3 regions of the Shewanella sp. SW24 genome follow, and region 1 is predicted to be linked to each of the others. Evidence: predicted binding sites of a transcription regulator. Region 1 holds the regulator's gene; each other region holds the start of a gene.
What was found. The regulator sigma-54, encoded in region 1, starts transcription at its own class of promoters, with help from an activator protein. The targets are predictions, from matches to a motif close to GTTGGCACGNNNNTNGNNT.

Region 1 (10,221 bases):
CGGTCAAGTCGTTGGCCTACTCGGTCCAAACGGTGCCGGTAAAACCACGACCTTTTACATGGTTGTCGGGCTAGTGAAGAGCGATAAGGGGCATATCTTTATCGACGATGATGATTTAACCGCAGATCCTATGCATCTGCGTGCCCGCAAAGGCATAGGTTACTTACCGCAGGAAGCCAGTATCTTTCGTAAGCTAACTGTTCATGACAACATCATGGCCGTACTGCAAACTCGTAAAGAACTTAAAAACGAAGAACGAGAAGAAGAACTAGAACATCTGCTCGAAGAGTTTCATATCACCCACATCCGTGACAGCCAAGGCATGTCATTGTCGGGTGGCGAACGTCGTCGCGTCGAAATTGCGCGGGCTTTAGCCGCTAATCCTAAGTTCATTTTGCTCGATGAACCGTTTGCCGGCGTCGATCCTATTTCGGTTATCGACATCAAGAAGATTATCGAACAACTCAAAAGTCGCGGCCTTGGCGTACTGATCACAGACCATAATGTCCGCGAGACATTAGATGTATGTGAACATGCTTATATTGTGAGTCACGGAAACCTGATTGCCGAAGGAACTCCAGCAGAGATCTTAGACAATCAGCAAGTTAGGGCTGTGTACTTAGGTGAACAATTCAGGCTATAGTTAATCGAGCGAAGCCAATGGAGGCAATTTATACCGCCATTGGGCTTCACTCAAGATAATAATAAGCGACCTCATCTAACAATAATAACGTAGGGATCAGCGGTAACATGAAAGCGTCACTCCAGCTCAAACTGGGTCAACAGTTAACCATGACGCCACAACTACAACAGGCTATACGTCTGTTGCAACTGTCGTCACTGGAACTGCAGCAAGAGATCCAGCAAGCATTAGATTCTAATCCCCTTCTCGAGCTGGAAGAGGATCAATTCGACGCCACTAAAAACCCTGTAAACCAAACGCTATCCGATACGGATTTCAGTGAATCTAGCACTCTGCCACCAGAAAAAGACAGCTCCACCATAGACACGGCAGAGTCGCTAACCAAAGAATCCATGCCCGATGAGCTCCCCATGGACACCACATGGGATGAAGTGTTTACCGCCTCCCCAAACTCAGGCCCCGGCGGCAGTCGTGAAGACGATATGCCCTTCCAAGGCGAGACCAGTGAAGGTTTGTACGAACACTTAGAATGGCAAAAAAACCTCACGCCGTTTTCTGAAACCGATTTAGCCATTGCCACCGCCATTATTGATGCCATCGACGATCAGGGCTATCTCACCCAAAGCACTGAAGAAATTCTCGAAGCCATGGGCAATCCTGAAGTTGAGCTTGACGAAGTCGAAGCCGTACTCAAGCGTATTCAGCATTTTGATCCCATAGGCGTTGCCGCCCGCGATTTAAGTGAATGCCTGTTGATCCAACTGTCGCATTTCGCCGCTGATACTCCCAACCTAGAAAACGCCCGTATGCTGATCAAAGATCATTTAGATCTGATCGCCGCCCGAGACTTTAGGTTATTGATGCGTAAGACTAAATTAAAAGAGGATGAATTAAGGGATGGTATAGCACTTATCCAAACTCTCAATCCTCGCCCAGGTTTGTTGATCACACCCAATAATGACGAATACGTTATCCCAGATGTGTCTGTGTCGAAGAAAAATGGCCGCTGGGTCGTTGAGCTTAATCCTGACTGCATGCCCAAAATCAATGTAAATCAACATTATGCTTCTATGGCACGCAGCACAAAAAACCAAGCCGATAGCCAATTTATTCGCGGCCATCTGCAAGAGGCTAAATGGTTTATTAAGAGTCTAGAAAGCCGTAACGACACTTTGCTTAAAGTTGCTAATTGCATAGTGCAATATCAGCAAGGTTTCTTTGAGTATGGTGAAGAAGCCATGAAGCCTATGGTGCTTAACGATATTGCTGAAGCGGTAGAAATGCATGAGTCCACCATCTCACGGGTCACAACTCAAAAATACATGCATACCCCTAAGGGACTTTTTGAACTAAAATACTTCTTCTCTAGCCACGTCGGTACTGACGATGGTGGTGAGTGCTCATCCACAGCAATCAGAGCCTTTATAAAGAAACTGGTGGCAGCGGAAAACCAGAAAAAACCATTAAGCGATAGTAAGATGGCACAACTTCTGGCAGAACAAGGGATCAACGTAGCCCGCAGAACCATTGCGAAGTACCGAGAGGCTATGCTTATTCCACCTTCTAATCAGCGTAAAAGTTTATAACCTACAGTGGATATCGGAGGACGTTTCTATGCAAATAAACCTAAGTGGGCACCATATCGAAATTACCGAATCGTTACGTGCATATGTAGAAGAAAAGTTTTCAAAACTTGAACGCCATTTCGAACAGATCAATAATGTGCACGTTGTGCTCAATGTTGAGAAAATGCAACAGATTGCTGAAGCGAGAATAAACCTCATAGGTGGTGAAGTTTTTGCTACTTCAGAGCATGCTGACATGTATGCCGCTATAGACGCCCTGATTGACAAGCTTGACCGTCAGGTTATTAAACACAAAGAGAAGTTAACAAAACACTAATAATGGAACTTTGTACCATACTGCGGCCGGAGTGCACTACCTGCGCCACTCCGGGCAGCAAGAAAAAGGTACTGGAACTCATCAGCGACTTAGTCGCTGCCCAGTACCCGACCCTCTCATCTCAAGAGATATTCGAAAGCCTAGTGGCGCGCGAAAAGATGGGGAGCACAGGTATAGGTAACGGCATCGCCATTCCACATGGTCGACTAGCCGATATAGATCAGCCCATTGCCATACTAATTAAGTGTGAAGAGCCGATAGCATTTGATGCTATCGATAAGCAACCTGTTGATATTTTATTTGCACTACTGGTGCCTGCAGACCAATGTCAGCAGCACTTAAGTACCTTGTCTTGCATGGCCGAAAAGCTGAGCGACAAGCAAATATTAAAGCAATTACGCAAGACGCATGATGAAACGGAACTCTATCAGGTAATCACTGGATGAAACTGGTCATAGTGTCGGGCCGCTCAGGCTCAGGCAAATCTGTCGCCCTTAGGGTACTCGAAGATCTCGGCTATTATTGTGTCGATAACCTTCCCTTGCCATTGATTGGCAGTTTGCTTGAGCAACTCAAAGGCAGTAACGATCTCGTCGCCATCAGTGTCGACGTGCGTAACATGCCTGAGCAGGATAAGGTCTTAGTAAAACAACTCGCTAGCCTACCTCCAGATACTGAGTTAACGAGCTTCTTCCTTAACTCCAGCGATAAAATTCTGCTCAAGCGTTACAGCGAAACCCGCCGTTTGCATCCTTTGTCGAAGAGCCGAGTGTCTTTGCAAGAAGCGATAAAGCTGGAGGGGAAACTGCTCGAGCCTATGTCAAAACTGGTCGATCACTACATAGATACGTCGAATCTGAATATCTATGATTTAAGCGACCAAGTCAGACAAATTCTCCTTGGTAGTGTCGATAAAGAACTCGTGATCAACTTCGAGTCCTTTGGCTTTAAGCACGGAATGCCCACCGAAGCAGACTTTATGTTCGATGTACGCTTTCTGCCCAATCCCCACTGGGAGTTGGCGCTGCGGCCATTGACTGGCTTAGATGAACCCGTGGCTGAATTCTTAAATCGCCAACCACTGGTCAATAAGTTCATCTGGCAAATCGAAAATTTACTGGAGACTTGGCTGCCGCACCTCGAGCGTAACAATCGCAGTTATTTAACTGTGGCCATTGGCTGCACAGGTGGACAGCACAGATCGGTTTACGTCGCAGAGCAATTGGCCAAACGCTTTAGTAACGGTAAACATAAAGTGTATGCCCGTCATCGAGAGCTCAACAATGCCAAAGCTTGAACGTCAGATAACCATCTGTAATAAGCTCGGTTTACATGCCCGTGCCGCCACTAAGTTGGTGGTACTGGCTTCCGAGTTTGATGCGACCATCACCTTAATCCAAGGCGATAAACAAGCATCGGCCGCCAGTGTGCTTGGCTTACTGATGCTTGAAACTGGCATGGGTAAGACCATCAAGCTTATCGCCGAAGGCCCAGATGCAGAGCCGGCTCTCGATGCCATTTGTGCCTTAATCGACGCTAAGTTTGACGAAGCCTGTTAGTTTCACTTCACACTAAGCACTTCATCGTTAGTTTCACTTCATGTCTAGTTTAAAAAACTTGCCATTCACACATGGCAAAACATTTGTCGCTCGACGATACAAGCCACAGGCGATTACACTAGCGGTCATTGCGCTGGCGCTGGCCTTACCTTAGCCGTCTTAATCTGTGTCATCGACTGACGCTTAGTCACCGTAAAATCCTAGCCCAACACTAAGATCTCAAACCAATTTGCCGCACAATGGAGGACAAATGCCCGTAGATAATGCAGAAAACGATCACACCGGACATAGTCTTGACCAGTTAAACCAAGCGCTTAGCAGCGGCATGTTCGTACACGTGCGCAATATGCTGCAAAAAATGGCCGCCTCAGATATCGCGCTGATCTTAGAATCATCACCGCCAAGTGCCAGACAAGTACTGTGGCAGCTCATCGATCAGGAACAAATAGGCGACATACTCGATGAGTTGAGTGAAGAACTCAAAGACCCACTGATCCGTAGCATGAGCCCTGAGCGAGTCGCGAAAGCGACAGCAAGCATGGACACCGACGATCTCGCCTATATTCTGCGAAGTCTTCCCGACGCCGTTTACAAACAAGTGTTGCAGTCGATGACGGAGCAAAATCGCCTGAGGGTAGAACAAGCCCTATCTTATCCAGATGAGACCGCCGGCAGCTTGATGAATACAGATACAGTCACCTTAAGACCCGATGTGAATATCGATGTGGTGCTGCGCTATCTTCGGCAAAGGGGCAACCTACCCGACACCACAGATACCTTATATGTGGTCGACAAACAGGACAAAGTCCTTGGCGGTGTTAGGCTGGCAGATCTGCTGACTTGCGCGCCAAGCACCACAATTCGCAATATCATGGATCCCAATATTCAAAGTATTCCTGTGAGCATGTCCGACAGCGAAGTCGCGCAGAAATTCGAACGCAATGACTGGGTATCGGCACCTGTCGTCGACAGTGATGGTAAGCTGCTCGGGCGTATCACAATCGATGACGTAGTCGATGTTATCCGCGAAGATGCTGAACATTCCATGATGGGTATGGCGGGGATGGACGGAGATGAAGATACCTTTGGTCCTGTGCTAAAAAGTACCCTACGTCGCTCACTCTGGCTCACGATTAACTTATTCGCCGCCCTGCTCGCATCGTCGGTCAGCAATATGTTTGAAGGCACTATTGAGCAATTTGCCACTATCGCCATCCTAATGACGATTGTCCCTAGCATGGGCGGTGTTGCCGGTAATCAGACCTTAGCGCTCGTGATCCGTGGTATTGCTTTAGGCCATATAGGCCAAAGCAACGCTCGCTGGCTTATCGGTAAAGAGCTATCGATTGGTTTTCTCAATGGTTTGATGTGGTCGATTTTAGTCTTTGTCGCCGTGTGGCTATGGAAGGATGATATGGCACTGGCGGGATTAATTGGTAGCGCCATGCTGATCAACATGACAGTAGCTGGGCTTGCAGGTGCGAGTATTCCATTGATTTTAAAAAGACTTAAAATCGATCCTGCCCTCGCTGGCGGTATGGTGCTCACCACAGTCACTGACGTGGTTGGCCTGTTCGCCTTCCTCGGGTTAGCGACGCTCTACCTGATGAACTAACGCTTTAACAGTTTGAGCTAATAACAAAAACGGCACCTCAAAGGTGCCGTTTTTTATCCCGCTGGAAAACTAAAGAAGGCTATTTTGCCGGAGGTTGAAAACCATAACTGCTCAGAATCGCTTGGCCTTTTGTCGATAGAATAAACTCAGCTAACGGCGTAGCGGCAGTATTAGCGCCTTGTAAAACCAGTAAACCATAGTCGGCACCCACGGCGAGTTCCTGCGGTAAATCGATGATTTGTAAACTCGGCACTTCTTTTTTAGCCAGCACAGCATTAGTGCAATAGGTTAAAAAGATATCCGCTTGCTTGTTTTCCATCACCCAGCCATAGGGGTTGCGATCTTTAGGCGGTTTAACGCTCTCAGGGCCGCCCGTCAGTTGTAATGCCTTGGTCTCTAACGCGGCTTTCGCATTGGGTTTTACCGCTTCGGCCTTAGCAAAAACGGCCCAGGCATAATCACCCGCGGGGTCGGCTTTCGGGGTTGAGGTGCCGACTTTAATCTTAGGATCTAACAAGGTATCGAGTAACGTCGAACTCGTCACCTGAACTGTGTCTTGAGCAACAGCGCAGAGTTGATTACGGGCAAACATTTGCACCGCTTCGCCCTGACCCGAATCCACTAATGCCTGTGGATGTTTCATATTCGCCGAGGCAAAGATATCGACTTTCTCGCCCTCTTGAATACGTTTTAACAATAAACCTGAGGGCGCATATTGCGCTACAACACTCATTTGCGACTGTGCTTGATAAGCAGCAATAATATCACTCATCGCAGCCTTTAAACTGCCTGCGGCGCGCAGTTCTATCGGCGCGGCTCCTGTGGTCACTTCGGCTTTCATCGGCACTCCTTGTACAGCAGTCACCATGATGACAGGACTTAAACTCAAGGCTATTAACACATTTTTACTTATCATAGTCATATTCTCCTTTAGGCACTAAAAGTCATTCTTGTGACTTATCCCCATACAGAACGTGAAATCGATAAAGGGATCAAGCTGAAGTCATCCCAAGGTAATTAGCAGTGATATGTTTGTGGTGCTGGTCACTCAAGGTGCGCTTCATAAAGGACAAATTGTCTAATTGAAGCACGGCAAGCTAATCACTCAATTAGCCCACCACTGAAAACAAAAAAGTCGCCCAAGGCGACTTTTTCAGCGAGAACTTAGTGCTTAGACCAGACTATTTACCCGTTGGTATTAGTACGATCTCAACGCGGCGGTTTTGTGCTCGGCCATTTGCATTGGCATTTGATGCAATAGGACTCGCTTCACCCATACCTTTTGATTTTACACGGGCAGAGGCAACGCCTTTATTCATCAAGTAATTACCCACTTCGCTAGCACGGACCTGTGACAGACGTAAATTGTAAGAGTCTGAACCACTGCTGTCGGTATAACCTAATATGTTGAGCTGCGTTTTGCTGTATTCCTTGGCCACAACCGCCACTGAATTCAGCACGCGTTTAGCACCGTCGCTTAACTCGGTTTGATCTACGCCGAAGGTCACTTCATTAGGCATATTCAAAATGATGTTATCGCCGTTACGGGTCACACTCACGCCCGTTGAGGCTAATTGTTGGCGTAATTTGGTCTCTTGCACATCCATATAATAACCAATACCACCACCGACGGCAGCGCCCGATGCAGCACCAATTAAGGCGCCTTTACCGCGGTCGCTCTTGCTCGAAGATACCACTCCAATTGCGGCACCCGCGACGGCACCAATCAATGCGCCACTGGTCGCTTTAGCGGTTTGTTCTTCGTTTGAATAGGGATTGATTGTTGTACAACCCGATGCAACTAGCGCGGTCGTCAATACCACTATGGCTAACAGGGATGGTTTAGATTGCACTGCCTGAAAACACTTCATCATTTATAACCTCTTTATATGATTGATGACTGTGAATACCGCTCAAAAGGGCAAGAAATATCACGTCCATTAGGTAATACGAATGACCTAGGGATTGCCACAAAGCAGGCAGTATATAAGCAATTGCGCTGGAGACAATCCTTTATCCATCTTCAATTATGCTAATCCAGATTTTAGTCAGCAAAGATACAGATTTCGGGCTTCAATCATGGCTTAGACCGCCCTGCTCCATATCAAGCCAATGGCACCGAAATAGTGCGCCTTGCACCTTTTTTGGCAGCACTAAAAAATCACGCCGTTTTAATCGAATATACAAGCCAATGATTTTAAACATTAAAATAAAAATTAGAATATTGGCACGAATTTTACATACTACTAAGTGAGTAGACAGTCAGACGCGGTAGAAATCGCCGAAAACTCAAGTCGACTTCAACAGGATTAATCCAAATTAAATGGACCTATCGAGACAGAAAATGCACTCGAGTATTTAGGGTCATAAAGGAGGAAGTATGAAAACAGTCATGAACTTTATCGCACTATGTCGCCACGAATGGATTTGTCTGCGCCACCTAGGTCTGAGCCTGTGGGATTTAGAACAGCGTCAATATCATCAATAAAAGGCAACGCAAACGGTCATATTTTGGTTCGAAGGCAGTAAAAGAGGGAACGCTCATGGGAATCGCAGAAAATAGTCTCAAGCTACATGTTATCACCGAGGTTAAAGTACAAGGTCGCTTACTGTCGGATGTTGCACGTCAATACGGTTTATCTGCCAAGGCAGTCTACCAATGGGTGCGAGAAAGCGATCTGCAACCCCAGCAAAGAGAATGCGCATTAATGAGTGAGATTGCCCAGCTACAGAAAAAAATTAAACAGCTCAATCAAGAGCTACGCACGATAGGTTAGCCTGTACAACAAGCTAAACGTGCCCGAATAGACAAGGCCGGACGAGATTGCATATCGCCCTGCTGATAACGCTAACGATGTAAAAGATGTGCTAACAACAATAATAACAGCGCCCTTTTTAGTCCGGCCTTGTCGTCCAAATTGATGAACCCAGCGAAGATTGGGAAATAGTATTAACAGCAACAAACGGATAGGGACAATGCAAAAGTTTCGGCAAGACTAGGGAGGGAGTTATCTCCCCCAAGATCAAATATGTGAATTGTGCTCCCCCAAGTCATGAACATATTTCTCTCTCTGGCCTTGTCATTTTATTCACAGGATCAATGATGATCCAGCACTGCAATGAGTGTAGTGCGCCAAGGAAGGCCGTGATTGGTATTACATAGATTGACTGAAGAGTGACCAAGGTTTCGGCAAGGATTGAGGGAGTTATCTTCCCCAAAGATTAAATATGTGAATTGTGCTCCCCCAAGTCATGAACATATTTCTCTCTCAGCTCTTGTCCTTTTATTACACTGTTCGATGATTGCTAGCTTGTTTGTAGCAACAAGGATGGCCCCAGCTTCCATAGGGGATTAAGCCAAGGATTGGCTAACGCAAAAAATTAAATAACAATAATAAAATCAACAATAAAAATAATAATCCACTTAATTTTTAGCATAAAAAAGACGCTACTTTGAGCGTCTTTTTTATGGGTGAAAAACAACGACTGACGATTAATAGTCTTCTTCGTTTGCCTCTTGGATCCGCTGCTTACGCTCTTGTGCCTCTTCAAAGGCCGCTTGGATTTCTTCCAAGACCGCACTAACATCGGCTTCGACCAGCACTTCGGTAAACTCACCCGTTAATGGTGTTTCAGGCTTCAATTCACCGGCTTCAAACAAGGCCCAAATTTCTTTGGCGTATTGTGTTTTTAACAGCTCAGGAGCATACAAACCATAGTATTGAGTCATGTTATTCACATCACGCGCTAACATCCATTTAGCATGGTTATTTGCAGCGGCATCGACGGCCTGAGGTAAGTCGATAATCACTGGCCCTTCACTGTCAACTAACACGTTAAACTCAGACAAGTCACCGTGCACTAACCCCGCACAGAGCATACGTTTGACATAGGTCATCACCAACGCATGATCCTTCAAGGCTTTTTCTGCCGACATACTAACATCGTTTAATCTCGGCGCGACATTGCCCTCGGCATCCGTCACTAACTCCATCAGCAACACGCCATCGAAACAACCATAAGGCGTTGGCACACGCACACCCGCATTCGCTAAACGGTAAAGTGCTTCAACTTCAGCATTTTGCCAAGCTTCTTCCTGCTGATCGCGGCCAAATTTAGACCCTTTTTCCATCGCGCGCGCGCGACGACTGTTACGGACTTTTCGACCTTCTTGATATAACACAGCTTGCTTAAAACTGCGCTTGTCCGCTTCTTTATAGACTTTGGCACAGCGGATATCATCACCACTGCGTACAACGTACACAGTCGCTTCTTTACCGCTCATTAACTGGCTAATGACCTCATCGACCAGTCCTTCATCAACCAGGGGTTGGATTCGTTTCGGAGTTTTCATAGCGCCCTTATACCTTACTTAGGCATGATATGGAATACTGCGGGCAAATCTTCATACAAAAGCGGTCTCCAGCGGAAGTTTGATGAATATAGTTTAGGATTATTAAACGAATTTTAAGTAAAAACTAATGCACTTGCGTGTTAAACAC
Region 2 (10,221 bases), on a different contig from region 1:
AAAAATCAAAATTCAAATATGCCAGCTAACTCACGGCCTTGATGAACAAAATCGAATATGGCGGATAAAAAGGAATAAACATATTTACTGCAAGTGTATTTAGGTGCCCTATATTAGCAAGCAAAGATGTTTACCCGTAATAAGCTTAATTGATGGCCAGCGCTCTATAGAAAAGAGCGGGCAAATGCTAATGCTGTAACATGACTTGTAACTTGCTCTGATAGCGTTGACGCTCTGACTCATCTCGGCTCAAAGCCAAGGCTTTATCCATATTCAGTTTGGCACGCTTTTCGTCCCCCAGCGCCCAGTAGGTTTTAGATAAACCGAAGAAGAACTCATGACGATAATCCGCTTTTGCCAACGCCCTTTGATACCAAGCCAAGGCCTCGTCGTATTGATGCTCATCATAGGCTTGCTGCCCCATGTCATAGTAATAATAGGGATTACGTATTCGCGCTAATTCAAGCACTTTATTAATTTCGGCCCATTCATCAAGCCGCCCCTGCTCCCCTAAAATCAAGGCTAAGTTATAAAGCGTTGTCAGATTTTTCGCATCAAACTTGAGTGCATAGCGATAAACCTGTTCGGCCCGCTTTTCATCACCTTTATGCCGGTAAATAATGGCGAGCGTGTTGAGTGAAGGAACAAACTGGCCGACTTTTAAACCCACTTGAATCAAGGCATAGGCCCTGTCTAAATCACCGTTCACCAAAGACTCTGCCGCCATATTGTTGTAAAACATGCTGATTAAGGTCTGCCGATCCACTTGGGTTTTACCGTATCCCCGTAGAGCTCGCTCTGGCATAAAGTCCACTAAAACTGCGGTAGATGACACATAAACTGAATGTGCGTTTTCAGGTGGAAGTAAGCGTAAATTCACATGCCCATTGATTAAATAGAAATCACCTTGCTTATCCCATACGGGTTCTATCGCAATATCTTGATACTCAGCACTCACATTCAATATGTCCGCTAACGCAGAAGTCATGACCACTAAAGACATGCAATTACCCGCCTTTTGGGCGTAGGTTTCACGGGCAATTTGGGTCAGATTATCTTGATATCGAAAATCAATGTTAGCGCTATTGGTTTGACTCGCATTAATATAACTAGCTAACCATTCATTGGCTAACATGTTGTTATTGTGTGACAAAGTGTATATCCCATAGCGACGTTTTACGTCTGTTACGACCTCGGGTGGCAGATAAAAAATATCCGCAACAGAAGGAATATCGGCCACAGGGGTAAACAGTGAATCGGCAAGTAACGACTCAAGATCCGACGGATTAGGCTCAATGGTCGTCGAGCTACAAGCAAACAATTGACTGAATACAACGCTCAAGATCGTACTCAAGTATACGGCTCGGAATAGTTTCGACATACGTCCTCCCACACCATTAGCTCCTATTTGAGCTTATTACAAATGGCGAAAAAGACGACATAAAATGGTTACAAAAAATAATAATCGCGATCGATTGAAAATAATTGCAAATAATTTAACGAATTAACTATTGCGAAGGTCGGTCAACTTCTATGTATAACTCACGCTGCTGATAATCATACGGCCGATAGTTATGCTCTCCACAGGTAAAATGTCGATAGGGTTTCATGACCGTAACGCAACCTGAGGGTAAAGCCTGCAGAATTTGGATTTGCTGCTGGCGACGAAGTGACTCCTGCCATTCAAAATCCTTGAGCACTTGATCACGCACGGCAAAGGCATCGACAGGCTCACTTGAGCGATTAACGATCACTTCTCCTGCAAAGGCAGAAACCGATATCCAGCCAGAAATGACGATAAGACTTAGTCGCGAAAATTGACCTATTGTTTTTATATTCAAGCTCATAGAACACTCCTTAATTTATGCAAGAAAACAGAATTGCTCAGTAATTAAGCTTATGACCCTGTGCTAAAACTTCAATCACAGTGATTACCCATAAAAAAGCAGAGCCTAGGCTCTGCTTCACTATCCCTCGATCCAAGCTAAGCATCAAGGTGAATCACGCATTAATGTGCAAGTTTAATCAGCCCGCATTTTTGACCGTAACAAACTCAGGATAGGCATCAATACCGCAGTCAGAAGCATCCATACCGTTGTATTCTTCTTCCTCAGTAACACGGATCCCCATGGTTATCTTAATCACATACCAGACAGCAAATGATGAGCAGAATACCCAAGTGAAAATGATCGCTGCCCCCGTCAACTGTCCGGTAATAGTTGCATTGGCATTGGATAATGGCACACACATTAAGCCGAGGAAACCAGCCACACCGTGTACTGAAATCGCACCGACGGGATCGTCAATCTTAATGCGATCTAAGCCCACAATCGAGAACACCACCACACCGCCCGCCACTAAACCAATCACACCCGCCATTAACAATGAAGGCGAGAGAGGATCTGCCGTAATCGCCACTAATCCAGCCAAAATACCGTTAAGGATCATGGTCAAATCCGCTTTACCCCAAATCATCTTACACACGATAAGAGCTGAGATGGCACCAAAAGCCGCTGCGGTATTGGTATTCACAAACACTTTCGCCACTGAGCTTGCATTCGCCGCATCCGACACCATTAATTGCGATCCGCCGTTAAAGCCAAACCAGCCCATCCACAGAATAAACATACCTAAGGTTGCCATTGGCAAGTTAGAGCCTGGAATAGGATTCACTTGGCCATTAGGCCCGTATTTACCCTTACGCGCACCGAGCAATATCACGCCAGCAATCGCCGCGGTCGCCCCCGTCATATGCACAATACCGCTACCAGCAAAGTCTACAAAGCCCAGTTTAGCGATAAAACCTTGGCCCCAAGTCCAATAACCTTCTACTGGATAGATAACCGCTGTCATCACCACAGAAAAGAACAAGAAAGCCCACAACTTCATCCGTTCCGCCACAGCACCAGAGACAATTGACATCGCCGTTGCCACAAATACAACTTGGAAGAAGAAGTCAGATTCTAATGCATGGCTCGCATCTGCTGATTGCGAACCAATTAAGGTGCCAATTGACGGTAACCAGCCACCTTCAGTGTTATCCACATACATGATGTTATAGCCAACCAACAGATACATCACACAGGCAATCGCGTACAGCACAACGTTCTTAGTTAAAATTTCAGTGGTATTTTTAGAGCGAACTAAACCCGCTTCTAACATAGCGAATCCCGCCGCCATCCACATGACTAAAGCGCCAGAAATCAAAAAGTAAAAGGTATCGAGTGCAAAGCGTAGTTCAGTGACTGTGCCGCCTAATTTCGTTAATTCTTCCATTGTCAGCCCCTTATAGCGCTTCAGTATCAAGTTCACCCGTACGGATACGGATAGCATGTTCTAAATCAACGACGAAGATCTTACCGTCACCAATTTTCCCCGTATGAGCCGCAGTGGTAATGGCCTCAATCAACATGTCGAGATTTTCAGCCTTAGTGGCAATTTCTAGTTTTACTTTTGGCAAAAAATCCACCTGATACTCGGCGCCGCGATACAACTCTGTATGCCCTTTCTGACGGCCAAAACCTTTCACTTCGGTCACCGTCATGCCCTCAATACCAATTCCGGCGATAGCTTCACGGACATCATCCAACTTAAACGGCTTGATGATAGCGCTGACTAGTTTCATCCTGACCTCCAAAAAAACGCGATTGTTATTAACTTGTATCAAAGGTAATTCAATCATTAGGCCAACAATTTAATCTATTGATTATTATTGGTTTAAATTGTTTAACACTATTTTTTAAGGTTAAAAATGCACCATAATCGAGCACTAACTGGTGCGATGCACTCTTTTAGTGAGCAGTTTAAGTGCGACAGCTATTCGACCTTAGGCCTATTGGTAACAAGGTTAAATTAGGGTCTACTGGGGGAAGCGTAAATCGAGATGAAATCTGAGCATCACAACACAAGCTCTTAGACAAAAGCGAAGATCATCACTAAGACAATCATCAAGCGCAGAAGGAAGGCCCGATGTTAAAACCAGAAGAATGTGTTCTCGTTATCGTCGATGTGCAAGGAAAACTTGCACAAATCATGGATAACAGTGACAAGCTGCATCAACAACTACAGACCTTAATCCAAGGCGCACAATTATTTGAAATTCCAATACTGTGGTTAGAACAACTACCCGATAAACTCGGAGCAACTAGCACTGAGCTGCAAACCTTACTTGCGAAAACCAGCTCACCCATTGCTAAGCAGCATTTTAGCGGCTGGCACTGTGACGCGTTTGCAAAGGCATTAACTAAGACGAATCGCAAACACGTCATAGTCGCGGGTATTGAAACCCATGTGTGTGTTTACCAAACCTGTTGTGACCTTATCGAACAGCAATATTCGGTGCATTTAGTCGCCGATTGCGTATCGTCACGCAGTGCTGAGAATAAACAACTTGGGATCCAAATGATGACGGCCAGGGGCGCCCTATTAACTAACGTGGAATCGCTATTATTTGAATTACAACATCAAGCCCAAGGCGAGCGATTTAGGGCGTTATTAAAACTGATCAAATAGCGATTTAGCCCGTGGTATTCACTCGGCCAGCATGATCAACGCCTGACATTACTCGATATTTTTTCCATAAAAAAGCCCCCGCTGAGTCAGCGAGGGCTTTTGTTTGCATGAGGGGTTAGCTCATATCGAAAACTCAACCACGATTGATTAAAACCTACTTATAAGTGGCTTCGCGTTTTTTCGCTTCTTCATCCCACTTAGGTAACATGTCTTTCTTAAATGCTTCTTTCTCAGCATTCATCTTTTTCATGTCCATACCTAAGGCTGCTTGTGCTTTAGCTTTAGTAGAGATATCAGGAATCGCAACAGGATCTGTGATGCCTTTTTTACCGAGTAATTGCGCTAACTTCACACGAGCATCAGCAGCTTTATTCACTGAAGTACCTAAAACACGTAGGGCTTCTTCAGGAGCATGAGCAGCAACACCATGGGAAGCAATCGCTAAATCCCAGCGCCATTGAGCATGACGGATATCGGTCAAGATAGGCTTCATTTCAGCTTCAGTTGCACCCAATTCCCACGCTTTAGCAGCTTCGAAGTGCGCTTTCACTAATTGCTCTTCCGCTTTCAGTTTCATTTCTTTAACTTTAGCTTTACGTTCATTAGTGACGCCAACTAAGAATTCTTTCGTTTGGCTATGGCAAGTTGCACAGGTTTCTTCGAAACGGTCAAATGGATTACCCACTTTATGATCGGTAAATTTCTTACCTTCAGGGCTTGTCACTTTTGGCATATGGCAGTCAACACAACTGACATTATTTTTACCATGAATACCCAGTTTCCAAGTTTCATACTCTGGATGTTGCGCTTTTAACATAGGTGTTTTAGACAGCGCATGAGTCCAATCGGAGAACTCGATACCGTCGTAGTAAACTTCCATCTGGTCAACAGTTATGCCCATATCCCAAGGGAATTTGACGAAACCTTTTTTGTCTTCTTTTTTCTCAAAATAGTATTCAACGTGGCACTGACCGCACACCATAGATTGCTTGTCTTTCTTCGAAGCTTTATCAAATGGCGTACCGATAGCATCCATTGCACGGTCTACATAAGGACGAGAGATCCGCAGTTTTGGTGAGCCTTTTTCATGACAATCACCACAGCCAATGGTGTTAGTGACTTCAGGGCCACCCTTAGCCCATTTACCTTTGAAGTAGCCATCTTCACCTTGCTCTTCAATTAAGCGAGGTACATCAGGGCTCTTACAGCTCCAACATGCCATAGGCAATGGACCATCTTCCGCATTTTTCGGCGCACCAGTACGTAGGGTATTACGCACGTCGGTCACGGCATACATATGGCCGCGAGGAGCGTTGTAATCTTTTGCGAATGCATAGCCAGCCCACAAGATCACCATATTAGGATCCTGCCCAATCGCATCGACAAGTTCTTCACTCTTTGCGGTATCATGCCAGCTATTATATTGATTCTTAAATTTATCTTTATAAACTTCGTTGCGAGGCTCTGTTTTATCACTCGCCATTGCGCCCGCTGCCATGAAGCTGGCGGCAACCAGTGCACTCAGTGCAAAGGACTTACCTGTCATCTTCTTCATCATCTCATCTCCGTGTTGCATTATTGTTGTAAATCACGACATCTCCATGGTCAAACTTAGTGATTTAACCCTGCTAAAAATATACCTCTTAGGGGGTATCTAGGTTGAAGTTTGCGCTAGATCAAAATGTAAAGGTGTTGTTGTTCACATTTCTATACTTTTGTTAATGTATTACATTATTTTCTAATGTAAAAACCACTGCAAAGTGCCATAACAGCGGCCATCAAAATGAACAGCGGATTAATGAAACGAGGTAGTCTAACCTCAAAAATCTTAGGATTAATGTTAGTACTTATTCTGCTCTCTAGTAGTTTATCGACTTTTGCTATCATCAATTTGTCCTACAGCTTAGGCGACGCCAAGGCGATTAATGCCTCAGGGTCGCTGAGGATGCAAAGCTATCGGTTAATGTTTTACGCCAACTCAGGCAGTGATGCTGCGCAGGATAAAATCACCGAATTCGAAAATACGCTCTATTCCGACACGTTAAAGCCCTCGGAAAGTTGGTTTAGTCCGCCAGAAATTGCCGCTCAATATCAGCTTGTCATCGATAAATGGCTGGTGATGAAACACTACATAGAACAAGAAAACTCCCGCGATTATGTCGCCTCACTGAAGGACTTTGTTGATACCATAGATTTACTGGTGCTTGAGATGGAGCACTACGCCGCCTTTAAACTCAGGCTCCTTGCCGCCAGCCAAATATTAGGCTTAGGCGTCATGCTCATTATCGCTTTTGTGGCCGTGCGTTTTACAAAGAAGAAAGTAGTGATCCCACTGCAAAAACTGATGGAATCGGCCAACACGATTTCTAAGGGTAATTTTGAAATAGAAATGCCCGAGACCGAATACATTGAACTTACAGCGCTGACCCATGCCCTACAAAAAACGGCTAAGGAACTCGCGACGCTTTATGGCAACCTAGAATCGCAGGTAGCAGAAAAAACCTTAGCGCTGACAAGGGCCAACAACGAGCTGGCATTCTTATATGATAACCTACTGACATTAAACGCAAATAAACTCGATTATAAGGCGCTCAAGGCGGCGCTGAATCAGTTAAAAGGCTATGAATCACTCGACTACCTAAGACTCATTATCCAGTATCCCGAGCAAGAGCTTGAAGTGATTGAGGCCGATGGCGGCTGGCCAGATATGACTCAAGAGAGCACCCGTTTTCCACTGCAATTTGAGCAGGCTAATTTAGGCTATTTAGAGTTAATTGCCGCTCAAACACCCAATATCGCCTTGTTTAACAATTTCGCTATTATGTTGACCCGCTCAATCGTGATCCACAATGCCACAGAGCAAAGACAGCAACTGGCGCTAATGGAGGAACGTGGCGTGATTGCCCGGGAGCTGCACGACTCTTTGGGTCAAGTGCTATCTTTCCTAAAAATCCAAATTAGCTTATTACGCAAAAACTTAGATTGCAGTTGCCGCAGTCCAATCATTGAGGCGCAGTTAACCGAAATCAACGAAGGTGTAAGCACTGCCTACGTGCAGCTCAGGGAGTTACTATCCACCTTTAGGCTCACAATTAAAGAGCCCGATCTAAAAAGTGCTTTAGAGGCTATGCTTGAGCAACTCAGGACAAAGACGAATATAAAGATAACCTTAGACTATAAACTTGCGCCACAATGGCTAGAGGCAAAGCAACACATCCACATACTGCAGATCACGCGAGAAGCGACGTTAAACGCCATCAAACACGCTGAGGCCAGCCTCATTAACATCCATTGCTATAAGGATGACGAGGGTATGGTCAATATTGATGTTTGTGATAACGGCATAGGTATTGGACATTTAAAAGAACGAGATCAACATTTTGGCATAGGTATAATGCATGAACGAGCCAGTAAGCTTTCAGGTAAAGTCGTGTTCAGCGACAATGATTTAAAGAGATTTAAACCTGCTATGGCAACCACGACTGAGCAAGGATGCAATGCACAAGACGACGCACTCAAATCTAACAGCCCATTAAACCTTATGCAGCACAGCAAGGGGGCAAGTGGCACTAGAGTGACGCTTATTTTCCCATCTCAACAGGAGCCTTCAAATGGGTAAACCTTATTCCGTACTGGTGGTCGATGACCATCCCCTCTTGCGCAAAGGCATCTGCCAGCTCATCGCTTCAGATCCTGACTTCAGCCTATTTGGCGAAGCCGGTAGTGGTTTAGACGCATTAACCGCAGTGGTCACCGATGAACCCGACATCATATTGCTCGATCTGAATATGAAAGGCATGACAGGCTTAGATACCCTCAACGCCATGCGCCAAGAAGGAGTTACCTCACGCATAGTAATTCTCACCGTTTCCGATGCAAAACAGGATGTTATCCGTTTACTTCGCGCTGGAGCCGACGGCTATTTGCTTAAAGATACTGAGCCAGATTTGCTGCTCGAAAAACTCAAGAATGCCATGCTTGGCCACAGGGTGATCAGCGATGAAGTCGAGGAATACCTTTACGAACTTAAAGATGCGACCGATGAACAAGAATGGATTTCAAGCCTGACCCCAAGGGAGTTGCAAATTCTACAGCAACTGGCGGAAGGCTTAAGTAATCGCATGATTTCAGAGCATTTACACATTAGTGAAGGCACAGTTAAAGTGCACGTAAAAAACCTACTGCGTAAAGCCAATGCGAAATCAAGAACCGAAATGGCGGTGCGCTACCTGAATAATTAAAGATACGAAAATGAGCTTGGTATCGCGCAAACAATAAAGGCAATCCCATGATTGCCTTTATGTTTTTATCAAATAGAGATTAAATAAATGATTACAGACCTTTCTCGATAAATGTCTGCCAACTCAGTAACGCCTGCTCAAAATCCTCAAGGCCACAATAAGCTTCTGACTCAGCATCATAAAGTGACATAGCCTCTTCCAATTCATATTCTTGCTCAAAGCCTAAAGTATTGGCAAAGACTCGGGCCTGTTCACGCTCTAACTCTAAGGTAAAATCATTACCAACAAGACGCCATGAACCTCGTTTATCGGCTTGAATTTCTTTTATCACACCCAACACTTGCTGAATTTTAGCTAACTCAGTCCCTAATTCTTCCGTAAACCATTGCCCAAGCACTTCATGATCCATGCTAAAGCTAGCCAAAAAAGTGCCAGTTAAACTGTTACGCCGAAATTCGTATTCCATTTTATTGTCTCTTTGATCTAAGCCTACTAATGCTAATTTTAACCTATCCTTGGCTAAGTTGCTTGCATCCCTCAGCACATCAAATTTATGTCAATTAACGTTTACCTCATGTCGTTAAGCATAAGTACTGACTTCATTTTCATGACAAAATCAGTTAGTTTGTTTGGATGATTTTGAAAGTTAAATGGAATGCGATATGCACGAAGGGTTTATCTACAGTTTAGTGCTCAGCGGCGCCCAAGCGGGTTCCACCTTGAGCCTAGAACAGATCGAAAAATGGGATCCTCAGGATGGCCTACTCTGGTTACACCTTCGCTATCGCAATAAAAAGGCACGCCACTGGATACTCAATAGCGGTCTGCCTAAGGTCGAAAGTGATGCCCTACTCGCCCAAGACACTCGTCCCCGCGCTGTGATTACAGGTGAAGGCATATTACTCGCATTACGCGGCGTTAACCTCAACCCCAATTCTGCTCCAGAAGACATGGTGGCAGTGCGTATCTATGCCGATAAACAGCGTATCATTTCCACCTGCGATCGCGAGTTACAGTCGGTCAAAGATGTCGCCGAGCTGATCCTTGAGGGAAATGGGCCTACAACTACAGGGGACTTTATCGTCGCAATCTGCGAGCGACTGACCAATCGTAAAGTCGAGTTTATTGATAAATTGGAAGAACAGCTCTCTGATTTAGAAGAACTCGTCGTCTCAGGCAATGTTAAAGATTTACGTACCGATATCGCCGAACTGCGCCGTCAAACTGTGGCCATCCGCCGCTATTTAGCCCCACAGCGCGAAGCATTCTCGAAAATGATTTCCGAGCAATTCAGCCTATTTAAAGATACCGAGCGACTCAAGCTAAGGGAAACAAACGATAAACTTATCCGCACCATTGAAGATCTCGATGCCCTGCGCGATAGAGCCAATGTGACTCAAGAAGAATTACTCAGTCAGCAATCGGAGCAACTCAACAAACGCTTATACTTCTTATCCTTAGTGTCAGC
Region 3 (10,221 bases), on a different contig from region 1:
GACATAATCTATTGGGACTGAGAAGCCATTTTGGCTGAGTCAGCTGTGGCACTCTTGAAGAACATAGTGACACTCATCGTAAAACCTGTGCTTATCATCTGTGTCACTTAATGGGGATGCAGATTACCTGAGGTTTCGGGTCGATACAATCATCTGGGACTGGAATTTATTGGCTTTCGTTGAGTAATGGTATTTTCTGTGCGTTATGTTGGGTTTTCGTTGACCGCTTGGGCTTTTTAATACTTTGATAGTGGAAGAATTAAATTTTTAGGGGCGATAAAGACCGCTTTTTTGAGTTAGCGGGGTAAAATAGCCCAATATTGGCTTAAGCCTCCTCTGCAAGGAATCAGACTGTGCGGCTAAACCTGTTAATTTGGGCGCAAAACCTTGGCGCAATTGCAGCAAAAAATTTGCGCATAGGATGGCGTTCAGGGTCGTTCTAAGAATTGCTCTAATTAGAGTGCTGCTAAGAATTGAACTCAGGCTTAGTTGAAACTATTTAAGATGCATAATGAACTCAGAGAATGATGAACCAAGACAATACCCAGATATGAATGTTGCTAAGTGCTCTCCAAAAAGCCAGACAATGATAACCATCAGCCGCAAGGCTTTGTCCTGCAAGGCTCTCAAATGACCGACTCCAGAACATCTAGCAAAAACGGCGTGAATGTGGATCTATTTTTTATTCCACTGAGTGATATTTCATTGCCGCAAACATCACTCGCTCAGTCTTGGTTAAGTGATGATGAACTCGCCAAGGTCGCGCGTTATCGCGATCCCAAGGCGCAAATGAAGGGATTACAGGTCAGGGCAGCGTTGCGGGCCGTGTTATCTCGCTATGCGGATTTATCGCCACACGAGTGGTGTTTTGAATATGGCGCTAAGGGTAAGCCGAGTTTAACGGCAAAATTGCAACAGCAAACGGGGCTTGAGTTTAACTTAAGCCATAGCGGCGATTGGTTATTGATTGGTGTGGCTCAGTTTCATGGTGTTGAGTCTGGTTTATTTGGGGTCGATATTGAAAGATCGCGGCCGAAGACGGATATCTATCCAATCCTAAATCATTATTTTTCCGCCCAAGAAACTGCGGCTTTGTTGACCCTTGTCGATGAAGCGAGTCAGCGGCAGCGCTTTTTCGATTTATGGGCGTTAAAGGAATCCTATATTAAGGCGACTGGCCTAGGTTTAGCGCAGTCGCTTAAATCCTTCGGCTTTGATCTTAAGCCATTCGAGCAATTGGTGGCCGGATCGGTTGAGCTTAGATGCCAAGATGCAGCGTTGATGCCGTTCTGTAGTGTAGCGCCTTTGCTGAGTGTCTATCCTAATATTCCGCTGCAAACCATTGATGCAAGTTCATTGTATTGGCAAACCTATTTTGGGCGTTTGACCGAGGAATACCGTTTTGCCGTGAGCTTAGGGCATGCTGGTAACACCGAGATTTCCATAATGCTAACGGCGCAACTGAGCAACATAGAAGCCTTACTTACCGATTATGGTTAACTTGTCTTATTCATCTTCGGTTAAACATTGCTGGGTATAGTCACGCCCATAATATTTTGAATTTGAATGAAATAAATGAGGTTTAACAATGAAACGGATTAAGTGCCTAATACCTGCCACTATGATGGTGTTGCTATCTGGTTGTGGTTATTTTGGTGGCGATGAAAAGCAGCAATTAGAGCAGGCTTGGTTAGCCCAAGATCCACAGTTGCAGCAAGTGGTTGAGCAAATTCGTGCCAATGGCTTAGATGTTGTGGCTCAAAGCGCGGCAGCAGGCACAGTTTCGGCCTGTGTGGCTGAAAAACTCAGCCAAGATCCGCTGGGTAAGTTAGTCAATGTTGAAGGCTCGCTGGTGGAGTCCGCTAAGGTGGCAGAGTTGCTGGGTGACTTACAGAAAGTAATGGAGCAAGACATCAGTTTTGATCAGGTCGCGAGCTTGCTACAAAAGGGCGCCGATGCGGCGGCTTATGCTAAAAGTCTTATCGAGCAACAAGGTTTAGATCAAGCCTTACAAAGCCTTAAGCAAATGGTGACCGCGAGCGAGCAATTTGCCCAGCAAGACTTAGGCGGGCATTTTCAGCAGTTATTGCTTGAGTGCAAAACTTCAGTCCCAACGCCAGAGTCTGCGAATTAATTCTCTTACTTTAATCTAGCCTTTAAAGATTGCACGAGAGAACATGCCGTGCAAATGACTATCCGTACTTCACTCTTTTGCTTACAGAACACGACTCGCCAAGTGTCAGAATGGTTAGTGCTAGTGTAATTTTTCCATAAAACGCCCTGAAGATTCAGGGCGTTGATTTGGTTATTTTGTGCTTGGTAATGGGACGATTTCAAAGCTTTCATCGAACTTTACTAAGGTCGACGCTATCTTACCGAAGGCATCTTTATCACCTTCTAACTTGGCAGTACCCTTGGCCAGTAACTCTTTAAGTGTGACTTTTCCGAGTAAAATCCCCGTAATATAGCGTTTATCAATATAAAGATTGGCATCGGCCTCCATTGGTTTATCAACCTTAATATTGCTTAAATTACCGTTGCTTAGTTCCACATAGAGCGTTTCTTGGGTGTCGGGGTTAATCACATTAAGCCTGATTAGCCCAAGTTCAGCAGCTTTGAGGCTATCGACTTTTACGGCGAGGAAGTCAAACAGGGTCGATATGTCCATTTCTCCTAAAATATCTGCTGAGGCCGATTTAGGCGCGCCGGGTTGAATGCCTACGCGTAACTCTTGGGCGCCAGTGAGGTAAATGTTGCGCCAGCCAGCCCCTTCGGCTTGATAACCCAGTTGCTCATAGGTATCGGCAAGTAATTGTCTTGCCTCTTTGTTATTAGGTTCTGCCATCACGACTTTATTGAGTGCGGTGGCCACAAAACGGTATTCACCTTGGGCATAGTCGGCTTTGGCGTGTTTCACGACGGCTTTGGCACCGCCCATATACTCCACAAATTTCGTCGCTTCATCTTTTGTCGGTAGTGGGTTTAAGTTGGCGGGATTCATATCGAAATAGCCAAGGTACATGTTGTACACGGCTTTGGCATTATGGCTGTAGGTGCCATGGTAACCATTGGTGTACCAAGTATCGCGCACAGCCTTAGGGATAGTGGTTTGAATAGCATCGCCAATATCTTGAATACCCACGCCATTATTGGCTAAACGCAGGGTTTGATTATGCACTAGGCCATAGTTATCCCTTTGCATTCTTAAGTATTGGTTTATATCAGTATTGCCAAATACGGGGGCTGAGTGGGCAGTGAATATAACCTGTGCATCATTACCAAAATGAGTCAGTAATTCGTTGATATCCTTAGACCATTTTATCGCATCTCGGACTTTTGCCCCGCGTAATGTATAAATGTTGTGCATGCCGTGGTAGGTGAGCTCTGCGGTCCACAATGCTTTCATTGAGGGAATATAGGTGGCCATTTCCGAGGCGGCTTCTGTGCCTGAGGCATCCATAAACACCATGTCGATACCATCAATGGTGAGTGTTTCCCACTTGTCTTTGGCATTTAAGGTGACATCGGGTTTAACGTAGGTCACTTCGCCTTTGGATAATCCCTTAGCAAGTGCGGCATCGACAATGCCTTGATCGTTTCGCTCTAATGTGGCGCCGTATTGATAGGCGGCGCGGCGGCTCATGGCATTACCAGCGAGGACGTTTTCGTCGACAATTTCTTTGGTGATGTTATTGGAACCATAGACTTTGACGTTTGGGAACATGTCTTTGATGGCGCGGGAACCGCCAAAATGATCTCCATGACTGTGGGAATAAATCATTGCGACTACGGGTAAGTCATTGCCCTCGGGCAAGTGTTTAAGCGCAAACTCAAGGGATTGCTTTGCAGACTCTTTGGTCAGCAGTACGTCATAAAGGATCCAGCCCGTTTTACCGCGGATAAGGGTTAAGTTCGATAAGTCTGTGCCACGCACTTGATAAATGCCATCTGTGACCTTGTATAAGCCGTTAGACACCATATTCAACTGGGCTTGGCGATAAAGTGAAGGGTTTACTGTGTCTGGGGTTTTGTCGCCAATAAAGCTGAAATCGGCACGTAAAATGGCTGCTGTTGGCTCATCTAGTTCAGCAATAAGATTTTTAGAAAACTCTTCAAAGGCTTTTTTATCGGCAAAATTAAGGCTTGCTGCTGAGGCTTTGTTTACCGCAATGGTTTGCTCGGTGGCAGGCTTTCCCTGATAGTGCAGGCTGATATGTTCATGCTCGTGTTCAGCAGCCACGGCGCTTAAAGAGAAGCTGGCGATAATACTCATTGTCATCAAAGATTTTTGCATTATTTTACCTACCAAAAAGTGGGATAGTGTCGTTGATGGTTTGAGTATAGCCAGCTTGTGTATTTAGATAACTCGAGTTAGCTTGGGTTGTAATATTCATATAGTGAATGAGTGCACTCTTTTATGCCGACACGAAAGCCATTAGATTTAAATTTATTACGCGTGTTTATGGTGGTTTACCGTACTCGTTCATTCACTCAAGCGGCACAGGAGTTAGATTTAACTCAGTCTTCCGTGAGCAATGCGATAAGCCGGTTCAGGGCTTGGGTCGGGGAGTCGCTGTTTAATCGAGTTGGACGGGGAATTGAGCCTACATCGGTGGCACGGGAGATGTACCGTAAATTTGAGCAGCCCATGGCGGATATTGAAACCGTATTACTGGGGTTTGAGCATTTTGATCCCAACTCGAGCCAGCGGCGCTTTTATGTATATGCTAATGAGTCGGTTATCGAAGCGCTGCAATCAGGCGTGCAGGCTTTGTTACAGAATGCGGATATTGAAGTCATTTTCCGCGAGTCGCCGCCGCAGGAGGATGAGCTATATCGCGATATTTTGCTTGAGCGGGTCGCCGTTGCGATAGACATTAAGCCCGCGCAGCAAAGTTTGCTCTCGAGCAAATTACTCTTCACCGAAACCCTCGTTTGTATCGTCAGTTTGCAGCATCCTCGTATTCAAGGTGCTATCACCCATGGGCAGTATTTTGAGGAGAAACACGTCTTTTTAAATATGCGGCGCTTTAATCTTACTGCAGGGGATTTGTTTACCGAAGGTGTGTTACCAAGGCGCAAAATGTACAGTGAGCAATCATCTTTATTGAGTATGTTTGCAACTGTCGGCAAAAGTGAGGCGATAGGCATAGCGCCTTTGCGGTACGCCAGTCAGTACGCTGAGATGTTCGGTTTACAGATTTTACCTATGCCCCTGAAAACAAGGCCAATTGATTTGTATATGGTGTGGAGCAGTAAATATACCCAAAACCTGAGCCACCAATGGCTACGGCGTTTATTGCTTAATGCGAGTGCAAACACTGTGAATAAAAAAGCTCTGAATCTAGCGAGCAGCTAGGGCTAGCGATTCAGAGCTTTGTTGCAGTTTTTAAATTTTATTTTCTATCTCAGATTGTTAATCTAATCGCCTAAGAAGGTCATTACTGTCTTGCGAGTCTGTGGCTTTCACCAGGTTGCTCGAAGTCACTGCGATAAGGGTTGATATCTAAACCACCGCGACGCGTGTAGCGGGCGTAAACTGTCAATTTAGTGCAATGACAGAAACGTTTTAAATCGACGAAAATTCGCTCGACACATTGCTCGTGGAATTCGTTATGTTGGCGGAAAGAAATCAAATAGCGCAGCAGTTTCTCGCGATCGATTTTAGGGCCTTGATAACGGATCATCACGCTGCCCCAATCGGGTTGCGAAGTGATCAAACAGTTGGATTTCAGCAGGTTTGAATTAAGTGTTTCCGCGACCGTTTGCTTATCGTCTGTACTGTTAACTAAGTAATCAGGATTAAAACTATAATCGCTGACTTCAATATCGAGATCGTCAATACAAGTGCCTGGTAACTCAATAATACGCTGAATACCAAAGCTTTTTGGTTCGATGATTTTAACGCTAATATCACCTTGAGCACATTGGCTTAAGTCTGCGACTAAGGTCTTTTGCAGTGAATCTATGCTATCGAACTTGGTTTGATTAAAGCTATTGAGATACAGTTTGAACGATTTCGACTCAATCAGATTCAGGCTTTCATAGCTTAAATGAAATTCAGCTATGGCCACCATAGGCTTACCTTTGGCATTTAACCAAGACAGCTCATAACCCGTCCAGATATCGGCACCATGAAACGGTAACGTCCCAGTGAGTGCAATAGCATTACGGTTTAGTGAGCGTGGAACCCCTTGCAGCAGCGACGCATCATACTCGGCTTGGTAGTCTGTGGCTTTACCTAAAGTCAGGCCAACAAGCGCTTGCGCATCACTATAGGGATCGTGATTCTGTGTCATCAATACTGTTTCCATGTCAAAATAGGCGCACATTATACCTGAAATTGGATTGTGCTTAAGTGTCTTGTCTGCCCGCACTCGATAAATTTTTGCAAAACTATCATCAAGCTTACTTAACGAGTTTAGGTGAACTACCGCGTTATTACCCACAGGGTGAGCCTTCTGTGTGTATTCAAGGCGAATTTCAACCCGATCTTGAACAGGCTGTTTCTTGGCAGCCAGTGAAACGCAAAGTTGAAGGCAGTTTCGCCAATGTAGAGCATGCACTGGAGTTAACTTTATGGCCAGAGATCAATGATTTTTACGGTCATTATTTCTCCGCCCCAGTATTATTTGACTCTAAGTGGGGCACGGGGGAGTTACTGCAAGTCTGGAATGATGACGATTTTAACTGCCTGCAACAAAACTTGATTGGTCATCTGATGATGAAGAAAAAACTGAAGCAGTCACCGACTTGGTTTATCGGTCTGTTAGATGAGGGAGATAAAATGCTCACCATCAATAACAGTGATGGTAGCGTATGGATTGAAATCCCTGGTGAAGTGCAATCTGAGCAATTGTCCTCGAGTTTGACTGCGTTTATTGAAGCATTATCGCCACGGATAGCACCACCCGTTAAACATGAAGAATTACCTATGCCCGCATTAGAACATCCTGGTATTTTCGCCAGTTTTAAACGTATGTGGCAAAACCTTTTCGGTAAACGTTAACTTCTGTGAGCGACATTTTTATTATCAACCTAAGTATTAACTCAACCTAAGCGTGGCTTATTTTAGGTTGAGTTTTGCAAGGGGATAAACAGATGTTATTGATGATCCCAAGACAGATTCGACACTATGCGGCAAGGCTCGCAGCGAAAATGAAACATATCCAATAAAGGTTCATCGAGTTTCCAATCATGACTGCCACAACGTGGGCAAGGTCGCGTTTTTTCTGAAGCCAAATCTTGGCCGCCAACGCGATATAAGTAGTAATAGGTCGGGATCTGAGTGAGATATTCGATACGACCGCGCAAATCCCAACCTCTACGAAATAAATCACTGTCCGGACTCGATAATTCCTCAAGTGCGGCAAATTCTGCTTTGGTGGCCGCCGCCATTTGTAACTCATCACAGGCTTGCCATTCGCTCTGCCAACGGATAATACGTTTATGATCGCCATTAAAGGTTGCGGGTATACGGTACAGTGGAATGGGCAATAAATTGTCGCCGCTGCGTAGGGGCGAGCACATATGCACAAAACTGGTGTATAGCAGTTGCCAGCTGGGTGTTTCGGTATTACTTACTTCAGAATTGATATCCTGACCAATAAACTTTTCCCGCGGCGCGAGTAGTTTAGCGTCGGTTAATTCTACTAAGGCTTTTTTGACCCAAGGGCTGTAATATTTGTGCGCTAAACTGCTTTTCTCTGGCATCAATAAACGCACTCTAAACTCACCGTCATTAAAGGCGACCGCAAATTCTCGTCCTAAGATTTGACCATTAGCTCGATAGGCTTCAAGGAGCTGATTAATTGCCTTCTCGGCGGCAGATATCGTGGTGTCGGCGAAGCATTCGAAGCGCAGTTCAGTGACAAACATTAAGCTGTTTTTCCTTGGATTTCTAATAAGTTGATGCGTTGTTTAAGTTCAAGCAGTTCGTTTTTTAATTGCATTATTTCTGTTTTTTGCTGCTCAGCATGACGTTCAAAATACGCCTGTTGCATCTGCAGGCGCTCGGCGAGCACTGCAAGGGTTAAGGTATCGTTAGTTGCGGGAGTGTCAGTTGTAGGGCTGATAGTTTGCAACTCAGCTAAACGCTCGCGATCCGCCTTAGGCATAGATTTAAATTGCTGTAAGCCTTGGATCAATATAGGTAAAGGTAGGCTACTACCTAAACGGGTTTTAATTAAGGCAAGGCTCGGTACTTTACCGCAGGCTTCGAGCGAACGTGCGGCCGCTAATACTTGGTCAAGGGGACTCATAATTAGCAAAATTCCTTAATTTGTTGAATTGTTTAAACCAATTTTAAAATAATAATTAATTTTTTCATTTAAAAACAGTGTGTTGTCTTGTGGCATTTATTTTGCTTATTGTCCAGCCGAAATACCATTTTTTAAGCTTCAATAATAATTACACAGGATGTCACATGATGAACCATAAATTGAATAACAAACTTATCGCCATCACTTTTTTAGGGCTCGCAAGCTTAGGTCTTAGCGGCTGCGTGGTCAATGTCGGTGATGGAGAATCGGGTTGGGATAGCAGCGAATCTTGGGAGAAAGTGCAGGATAAAAATCGCACTAACTTAACCAAACTGAGTTTAGGTATGCCTAAAGACCAAGTGATGATCTTAATGGGCACCGCTGATTTTAGTGAAGCCTATATTCAACAAAGTGCTCAACAAGGTGAAGCCAATAAAGAAGTCTTAGTGTTGTTTTATCGTACCCAGCGTAATAATGGCGATGGAAAAACCACTAAGGATGAATGCACGCCTATCGTGCTGAGCAACAATGCCTTAGTGGGTTGGGGTGAAACGGCTTACGGTAAAATCTGAACCAACGAGTCTTATCGTTTACGTAGCTGAGTGTCTAATTGCTCAATGGGCTCAGTCCAGAGGGCATCGGCTTCTAAACCTTCAATGATAAAGCTCTTTTGGGCAGGGGTCCAAAAGGGCGCTTGGCTTAAATGGATGTGATGGTCGATATCATGGGTTGCAATAAACTGCGCTATGGCCTCGTCGCTACTGTCTAAACCGAGTTGCTCAAACAAGTGGCTTAAGTCTACTGGAGTTGTATCCATCATTATTTCCTTTTCAGTATAGTGCCTTCGTTTAGAGTAAGCGCCTGATTGAAAAATGCAATCTATGATTAAAATTTGCACTTTTTAGTTTCCTTGGTAGATTAACAGTTACGCATAAAAAGTGTGAGCTAAGTCAAGGAATGCTAACGATGGACAATGAAATTCTGGAGGACTGCCGCGCAGTCTATTTGACCGCGGAAGACTTACGCATTGCCGCTTCTATTCTCTATAACGCTTACCATGATGATCCTTTTTTTGTCGATTCACTCTTTACCTCAGACAAAGCCGCTTATGAGCAAAAATTGCGCGCCGCAATCAGGGAAGAACTCAATACGTTATGGCAACAAAAACAAGCCCTCATTGGTTTATTCGACCATGAAAGACTCTTTGGGTTAGCCTGTGTAGTTACTCAAGAAGTGCCTTTAGGTGAAGGACGTTATTGGCACTGGCGCTTAAAGATGTTGTTAGGTACAGGTTGGCAATCGACTCAAGCGCTAATGAACAAAGAGTCCAGTATTATTGAACTTTTACCCAGTAAGCACTGCGGTATTTTGCAGTTTATTGCTCTTGCACCAAATGAACAGCATAAAAGACTTGGACATAAGTTAGTGCAAGCTGTGGTGAGTTGGTGTGATGAGCAGCCTGATTTGGATGGCATTGGTGTGTTTATCGCTCAGGAAAACCACTTGCAACTGTTTACTCAGCATGACTTTGTATCCATAGGCGAGCTGAGTATTGGCAGTGTCCATGGCCAGCTTTTATTCTATTCGGTTCAACAAGATGACTAACTCTTATAAACGTTTCGCCAATTTTTATCCTTTCTATTTATCCCAACACCAGCACCCGACTTGTCGGAAATTACACTTTGTTGGCAGTTGTTTAGTTCTGCTGCTGATTGGCATTGCCTTGGTTTCACAAGCCTGGTGGCTATGTTGGTTTATTCCTATTGTTGGTTATGGTTTTGCATGGGTGGGACACTTCGTATTTGAGAAGAATCGACCCGCGACATTTCAGTATCCTTTTTACAGTTTGATGGCAGATTGGGTGATGTTTGCTCAGATGATTCGCCGCTTTTTTAAACGTTAAAAAAACTGCTCGAGTGAGATGCCCATGCCCGTGTGAGAGATCGCTTACAAACGTTGT

Region 2: a site for sigma-54 is predicted at 3,673-3,691, ahead of L5M17_RS04800 (P-II family nitrogen regulator). Genes of this name have one in related genera too.
Region 3: a site for sigma-54 is predicted at 8,350-8,368, ahead of L5M17_RS02435 (DUF3192 domain-containing protein). Genes of this name have one in related genera too.

The regions. Positions count from the first base shown of each region.
Region 1 is NZ_JAKKSH010000008.1:52,295-62,515, reverse strand. Features, by position in the region: gene lptB (LPS export ABC transporter ATP-binding protein) at 1-643, shown strand, start outside; gene L5M17_RS08565 (RNA polymerase factor sigma-54) at 751-2,229, shown strand; gene hpf (ribosome hibernation promoting factor) at 2,258-2,545, shown strand; gene ptsN (PTS IIA-like nitrogen regulatory protein PtsN) at 2,548-2,991, shown strand; gene rapZ (RNase adapter RapZ) at 2,988-3,842, shown strand; gene L5M17_RS08545 (HPr family phosphocarrier protein) at 3,829-4,104, shown strand; gene mgtE (magnesium transporter) at 4,355-5,719, shown strand; gene L5M17_RS08535 (molybdate ABC transporter substrate-binding protein) at 5,799-6,635, opposite strand; gene L5M17_RS08530 (OmpA family protein) at 6,901-7,590, opposite strand; gene L5M17_RS08525 (transposase) at 8,263-8,496, shown strand; gene L5M17_RS08520 (PA4780 family RIO1-like protein kinase) at 9,213-10,073, opposite strand.
Region 2 is NZ_JAKKSH010000003.1:160,587-170,807, reverse strand. Features, by position in the region: gene L5M17_RS04815 (tetratricopeptide repeat protein) at 188-1,381, opposite strand; gene L5M17_RS04810 (hypothetical protein) at 1,509-1,847, opposite strand; gene L5M17_RS04805 (ammonium transporter) at 2,026-3,276, opposite strand; gene L5M17_RS04800 (P-II family nitrogen regulator) at 3,287-3,625, opposite strand; gene L5M17_RS04795 (hydrolase) at 3,970-4,512, shown strand; gene nrfA (ammonia-forming nitrite reductase cytochrome c552 subunit) at 4,667-6,070, opposite strand; gene narQ (nitrate/nitrite two-component system sensor histidine kinase NarQ) at 6,296-8,131, shown strand; gene L5M17_RS04780 (response regulator) at 8,124-8,753, shown strand; gene L5M17_RS04775 (YacL family protein) at 8,845-9,219, opposite strand; gene L5M17_RS04770 (zinc transporter ZntB) at 9,416-10,221, shown strand, end outside.
Region 3 is NZ_JAKKSH010000002.1:117,125-127,345, reverse strand. Features, by position in the region: gene L5M17_RS02475 (4'-phosphopantetheinyl transferase family protein) at 631-1,500, shown strand; gene L5M17_RS02470 (hypothetical protein) at 1,589-2,134, shown strand; gene L5M17_RS02465 (alkyl/aryl-sulfatase) at 2,306-4,294, opposite strand; gene L5M17_RS02460 (LysR family transcriptional regulator) at 4,418-5,359, shown strand; gene queF (NADPH-dependent 7-cyano-7-deazaguanine reductase QueF) at 5,442-6,299, opposite strand; gene syd (SecY-interacting protein) at 6,359-7,009, shown strand; gene L5M17_RS02445 (Zn-ribbon-containing protein) at 7,105-7,878, opposite strand; gene L5M17_RS02440 (hypothetical protein) at 7,878-8,261, opposite strand; gene L5M17_RS02435 (DUF3192 domain-containing protein) at 8,426-8,833, shown strand; gene L5M17_RS02430 (DUF2789 domain-containing protein) at 8,845-9,078, opposite strand; gene L5M17_RS02425 (GNAT family N-acetyltransferase) at 9,228-9,866, shown strand; gene L5M17_RS02420 (DUF962 domain-containing protein) at 9,859-10,164, shown strand.